2 linked regions of the Paraburkholderia bryophila genome follow. The protein of the gene in region 1 interacts with the protein of each later gene in a pairwise test. Links are inferred from orthologs where the notes say so. Each region holds a gene or a part of one and is shown in the gene's direction. Other genes may lie near its edges.

What was found.
Region 2: the proteins of eno (region 1) and rpe interact in binary tests that used the Escherichia coli proteins (3 or more experiments, as listed by UniProt). The link is inferred for Paraburkholderia bryophila from one-to-one orthologs.

What each region holds. Positions count from the first base shown.
Region 1 is NZ_JACCAS010000001.1:4,565,223-4,568,470, forward strand. The notes cover bases 1-2,929. They hold eno (phosphopyruvate hydratase), read left to right. Parts: upstream 1-787; coding sequence 788-2,071; downstream 2,072-2,929. Other genes in these bases: kdsA (3-deoxy-8-phosphooctulonate synthase), read left to right, coding at 1-595; ftsB (cell division protein FtsB), read left to right, coding at 2,200-2,634; GGD40_RS20485 (IS1182 family transposase), read right to left, coding at 2,763-2,929. Outside these bases: more of GGD40_RS20485, read right to left, coding at 2,930-3,248. UniProt on the Escherichia coli protein: Catalyzes the reversible conversion of 2-phosphoglycerate (2-PG) into phosphoenolpyruvate (PEP). It is essential for the degradation of carbohydrates via glycolysis.
Region 2 is NZ_JACCAS010000001.1:3,292,672-3,295,916, reverse strand. The notes cover bases 90-3,015. They hold rpe (ribulose-phosphate 3-epimerase), read left to right. Parts: upstream 90-1,173; coding sequence 1,174-1,857; downstream 1,858-3,015. Other genes in these bases: trpE (anthranilate synthase component I), read left to right, coding at 2,976-3,015; GGD40_RS14770 (phosphoglycolate phosphatase), read left to right, coding at 1,872-2,600; apaG (Co2+/Mg2+ efflux protein ApaG), read right to left, coding at 522-896; GGD40_RS14785 (hypothetical protein), read left to right, coding at 285-446; mltA (murein transglycosylase A), read right to left, coding at 90-256. Also shown: more of mltA, read right to left, coding at 1-89; more of trpE, read left to right, coding at 3,016-3,245. UniProt on the Escherichia coli protein: Catalyzes the reversible epimerization of D-ribulose 5-phosphate to D-xylulose 5-phosphate.

The sequences.
Region 1 (3,248 bases):
GCTGACCGACGTCCATGCCGAGCACGAGATCGAGCAGGTCGCGTCGGTGGTCGACGTGCTGCAAACGCCCGCTTTCCTGTGCCGTCAAACTGACTTCATTCATGCTTGCGCGCGTTCGGGCAAACCGGTCAACATCAAGAAAGGCCAGTTTCTCGCACCGGGCGACATGAAGAACGTGATCGACAAGGCGCGCGATGCCGCGCGTGAAGCCGGTCTGTCGGAAGACCGCTTCATGGCGTGCGAACGCGGCGTGTCGTTTGGCTATAACAACCTCGTGTCGGACATGCGCTCGCTGGCGATCATGCGCGAAACCCACGCGCCGATCGTGTTCGACGCCACCCACTCGGTGCAGTTGCCGGGCGGGCAGGGCACGAGTTCGGGCGGTCAGCGCGAATTCGTGCCGGTGCTGGCGCGTGCCGCGGTGGCGGTCGGTGTGTCGGGGCTCTTCATGGAGACGCATCCGAATCCGGCCGAAGCCAAGTCGGACGGTCCGAATGCGGTGCCGTTGCATCGCATGGCCGATCTGCTCGAGACGCTGGTTACGCTCGATCAGGCCGTCAAGCGCGCGCCGTTCCTCGAAAGCAATTTCAACTGATTCAGGCATTCGCCGTGTGTCACGATCGGCTTGCATAATGAGCCCGGTCGCCGGCATGCGGGGAGTGCACGCAATGGTCGTCGAACGTATCGGCGCGCAGGCAGTTGGCCGGGGAGACCGGTTTTCTGCATCGCGACAGGCGCCTGGTACAGTGTCACAGTAAAGAATTCAACGTCATTTCTTGAGGAAACCATGAGTGCTATCGTAGATATCATCGGTCGAGAGATTCTCGATTCGCGAGGCAACCCCACCGTCGAATGCGACGTGCTGCTCGAGTCGGGCACGATGGGCCGCGCGGCGGTGCCGTCGGGCGCGTCGACCGGTTCGCGTGAAGCGATCGAACTGCGCGACGGCGAAGCCGGCCGTTACGGCGGCAAGGGCGTGCTGAAGGCTGTCGAGCACATCAACACCGAAATCTCCGAAGCGATCATGGGCCTCGACGCTTCCGAGCAGGCCTTCCTCGACAAGACCCTGCTGGAACTCGACGGCACCGACAATAAGTCGCGCCTCGGCGCGAACGCGATGCTGGCTGTTTCCATGGCCGTCGCGAAGGCTGCCGCTGAAGAAGCCGGCCTGCCGCTGTACCGCTACTTCGGCGGCTCGGGCGCCATGCAATTGCCGGTGCCGATGATGAACATCGTCAACGGCGGCGCGCACGCGAACAACAGCCTGGACATCCAGGAATTCATGATCGTGCCGGTCAGCCAGCCGACCTTCCGCGAAGCACTGCGCTGCGGCGCCGAAGTGTTCCACGCGCTGAAGAAGATCCTGTCGGATCGCGGCATGAGCACGGCGGTGGGCGACGAAGGCGGCTTCGCGCCGAACTTCGGCAGCAACGACGAATGCCTGTCGACCATCCTGCAAGCTATCGAAAAAGCGGGTTACCGCGCTGGTGAAGACGTGCTGCTCGCGCTCGACTGCGCAGCGAGCGAGTTCTACCACGACGGCAAGTACCAACTGGCCGGCGAAGGCCTGCAACTGTCGTCGACGGAATTCGCGGACTACCTGGCGAACCTCGCCGACAAGTTCCCGATCGTGTCGATCGAAGACGGCATGCACGAAAGCGACTGGGCAGGCTGGAAGACGCTGACCGACAAGCTCGGCAAGAAGATCCAGCTGGTCGGCGACGATCTGTTCGTGACCAACACGCGCATCCTGAAGGAAGGCATCGAGAAGGGCATCGCCAACTCGATCCTGATCAAGATCAACCAGATCGGTACGCTGACGGAAACCTTCGCGGCCATCGAAATGGCCAAGCGCGCCGGCTACACGGCCGTGATCTCGCACCGTTCGGGTGAAACCGAAGATTCGACGATCGCTGACATCGCGGTCGGCCTGAATGCCGGTCAGATCAAGACGGGTTCGCTGTCGCGTTCGGACCGCATCTCGAAGTACAACCAGTTGCTGCGTATCGAAGAAGACCTCGGCGATATCGCAAGCTACCCGGGCAAGTCGGCGTTCTACAATCTGCGCTAAGGTGTGTTCTGGCCAAACTTATGGTCACGCCACCCGTGCTAACCGATGAGCCGGTTATCCTTCGTTTCTGATTCACCTCGCCGCCCTGCGTATAGCGCAGGGCGGCGCGTATTTATTGTGCTTACTTCATGCGGCTTGTCACTGCTGTCCTGATCGTTCTGCTGGCGCTGATCCAGTACCCGCTCTGGTGGGGACACGGCGGCTGGTTGCGTGTGCACGAGTTGCAGCAGCAACTGGCGCAGCAACTGCAGAAGAACGCCGATTCGAAAGTGCGCAACGAGCGCATTCAGGGCGAAGTACAGGATTTGCAGAGCGGCACGGCCGCGGTGGAAGAGCGGGCGCGCTACGAAATGGGCATGGTGAAAGACGGCGAAGTGTTCGTGCAGTTCGTGTCGCCGAATGCGCCGCTGCCGACCGCGAACACGCCGTCGGTGACGACGTCGACGCGCGGTGAGGTTTCGGCGGCGCCGCTGCATATGGTGCCGAATCCGGAGTCGCGCGCGAAGCCGGATCGCAAGCACGGTGCGAAGAGCGCGGCGAAAGAGAAGAAGCCCGCGCATTGAGTCGGGTCGTGCAACGCGCGATCAATGCCTGCTGAGTGCGATTCTCTGAGCATGAAAAAAAGCCGCTTTAAAAGCGGCTTCAGACTGCTGACCAACCCCACGTTTTTCGGAGCGTGGGGTTTTGTTTTTCAGGCAAAGCAAATCTGGCAGTGAAGCACGACGTGGCGGTTGAAACGGGCCAGAAGTGCAGCGATGAGCCACTGCAGGCGATTGCCGGGCCGCTGGCGCACGCATAAACACGCCCGCAGGCGTGCCACCAGCAGCGCGATCTTCTTGATGTTCTGCGCCGCAGCGCCGAGCAGGCACTGCTCGGCCACCTTGCGCAGCCCGCGCATCCTCGCGTAGCGATGCCCATGCAGCTGCTTGGCATCCGCGAAGCTGCGCTCCACCGTTTCCTTGCGCCGTTTGTAGATCGCCTTGCCCCAGTCGGTCAGGCGACGCGCATCGACGCGCTCCTTCGCGCGCTCCCATACGTGCCGGATGACCACCTTCACATGGTTTGCGCTCGTCGTGCATTGGCCGCGCGCCTCACAGGTGCCGCAGCGCGACGGATCGGACCTGAACTCCTGATAGCCCGCGCGGTTTGTCGTGCTGTAGCGCAGTACCTGCCCGCG
Region 2 (3,245 bases), 1.3 Mb from region 1 along the record:
TCGGCTGACGCGCGAGTCTCACGCAGTTTTGCCGCAGCGCGGCGGTCGCGCCGATCAGCGAATCGTCCTGCCAACCCGGCACCTGTTGCCACGCAACCGCCGTGAGCCGCGTCGAGGCAATCTGTCCGGGTATGATCGCAGCGCCCGTGGGTGGCGACAACGAAGGCCGGACCGCGCCGCCACCTCCGCAGGACGCCAGCATCACCGCAACCGAAAGCGCGCCGAGCCATGCTCCGGCCGTGCGGACAAACCGCATACAATGTTCGTTCTTGATGGAAACCGCCATGTCTGATCTGTTCGACGAATACCCAATGCTCATCTTCGCGCTGGAGTCGCTCCTCGCGCTTTTCCTGCTGGTTTTTATCGTGGTGTGGACGTCGTCCGGCAAGAAGAAAATAACGCGCGCCCACTCGACCGAACAGCATAAAAAACAGAAACCGCAGTAGGCCTTCTGCGTAACACCCGGAGCAAAAGCCCAAGCGCGTTGGAGTGTTTAAGAGACCGCCGTCAGCGGCCTCGGTTCAATGCAAAGTACGCGGCATCCGCAGGATGAATTCCGGCACCGGCGCTTCGAAGCGCTCGCCGTCTTCCGCCACACAAAAATATTCGCCACGCATTGTGCCGACCGGCGTGCCGATCACGGCCCAACTCGTATATTCGAAGTGCTCGCCCGGTTTGAGCAGCGGCTGGTGGCCGACCACGCCCAGCCCCTTCACTTCCTGCTCGTTATTGTCGCTGTCGGTAATCACCCAATGCCGAGCAATCAATTGAGCCGGCACCTGGCCCGTGTTGCGGATGGTCAGCGTGTATGCGAACGCATACTGGCGGCGCTCCGGGTCCGACTCTTCGGGCAGAAACTGCACCTGCGCCGAGACGCTGAATTCGTACTGGCTCATCCTGATTCCGATCTGGTGAAACGGGCTGTGAAAAATCGCGGGAAAGCCCGTATGCCAATGGTTTGCGGGCACACTGGCGACGCGGTGCTTATGGATTGGCATTCTGCTTGATGCGCGGCAGGGCCGCAACCGGACAAATCCCTCTGGCCAAGGGCCATTCAGACGTTTTGTCATCTTCACGGCGCGCATCGCGAAAGTGACGCGCGCCGTCCGCGAGCCGGTTTCCGAGCGCACAAAACGGTAAAATGACGCTTTCCCGCTTGCATCCTTCCCCGCCATGACGCAATTCCGCATTGCCCCCAGCATTCTGTCCGCCGACTTCGCCCGTCTGGGTGAGGAAGTGCGCAACGTCGTCGCCGCCGGCGCCGACTGGATTCACTTCGACGTGATGGACAACCATTACGTGCCGAACCTGACCATCGGGCCACTCGTGTGCGAGGCGATCCGCCCGCACGTGAACGTGCCGATCGACGTGCATCTGATGGTGCGCCCGGTCGACCGGATCGTGCCGGATTTCGCCAAGGCCGGCGCGAATCTGATCAGCTTTCATCCTGAAGGCTCGGACCATATCGACCGCACGCTGTCGCTGATTCACGACCACGGCTGCAAGGCTGGTCTGGTGTTCAACCCGGCCACGTCGCTGAACTACCTCGATCACGTGATGGACAAAGTCGACCTCGTGTTGATCATGTCGGTGAATCCGGGGTTCGGCGGTCAGTCGTTTATTCCTGAAGCGCTCAACAAGCTGCGCGAAGCGCGCGCGCGTATCAACGCGTACAAGGAGCGCACCGGCCGCGAGATTCATCTGGAAGTGGACGGCGGCGTGAAGGTCGACAACATCGCCGAAATCGCGGCGGCCGGCGCGGACACTTTCGTGGCCGGCTCGGCGATCTTCGGCCAGCCCGATCACAAGGTCGTGATCGACAAGATGCGCGCGGCGCTCGCCAACATCCAGCACTAAAAACTGCACACCCTATGACTGCCCCGCTTCACGCCCTGCTTCCCTCGCCGGCATTCACTGGTCCGCGCCTGCAAGCCGCGATCATCGACCTCGACGGCACGATGATCGATACCGCCGACGATTTCACCGCCGGCCTGAACGGCATGCTCGCGCAACTCGACGCGATCGAAACCTCGCGTGAAGAAGTGGTCGGCTATGTCGGCAAAGGTTCGGAGCATCTGATCCGCAGCGTGCTGGCGCCGCGTTTCGAAGCGGAGCATGCGCAAGACCGTTTCGACGAAGCGCTCGCGATCTATCAGGAAGAGTACGCCAAGATCAACGGCATGCACACGCGGCTCTATCCCGACGTGGAAGCCGGTCTGAGCGCCATGCGCGAGGCCGGCATCAAGCTCGCCTGCGTGACCAACAAGCCGCACCGGTTCGCGGTCGAGCTGTTGCAGCAATACGGGCTTGCCCAATATTTCAGCGTCGTGCTCGGCGGCGACAGCCTCGCGAAAAAGAAGCCGGACCCGCTGCCCATGCTGACCGCCGCGGCGCAGTTAGGCGTCGAGCCGCAAGCCACGGTGGCGATCGGCGATTCGGAAAACGACGCGCTGGCCGGCCGTGCGGCGGGCATGGCGACGCTGACCGTGCCCTATGGCTACAACCATGGTCGCGCTATACAAGAAATAAAATCCGATGGTATAGTTGCCTCGCTGCTCGACGCCGCCAAGGCGATCGCAGCGCACCATTCAACGACTTGAAAAGTCCACCATTCTCATGTTTCTGAACAAAAAACGGAGTCTGATTAGCATCGACCGGGGAGCCTGGCCCTGGCGTCGCTGGTCGCGCTAACCTCGCCTGAGGTACGCTGAAGTTCGTCTTCGGCAACCGTTTTTTGCTTCGCTGCGCTCACGCGTTTTTTCCATCGTCTTGTTTCGCTGCATCGGTTGAATCGGCCTGCGTGTACCCACAAGGTACCGTCCTGCGCTGACACTGCTTGCACGCGTCGATGGGAAACTCGCGCCGGTCGGTATCATCATCGTGTCGAAACTGTCGAACGAACGCCCTGACCGGCCGCGCAACGCCCCGCTTTGTCCGACGCATGCTGCCGCCGGATCACCGTACAGGATCGGAACATGACCGAACTCGAATTCCAGTCCCTCGCCAACGAGGGTTTCAATCGCATTCCGCTGATCGCCGAAGCGCTCGCCGACCTCGAAACGCCGCTATCGCTGTACCTGAAGCTCGCGCAGAGCGAGCGTAACGGCGCCAACTCGTTCCTGCTGGAATCGGTGGTGGGTGGCGAACGCTTCGGCCGCTATTCGTTCATCGGCTTGCCGGCGCGTACGCTGCTGCGTACCCGGAACGGCGTCTCCGAAGTGGTGCGCGACGGCAAGGTCGTCGAA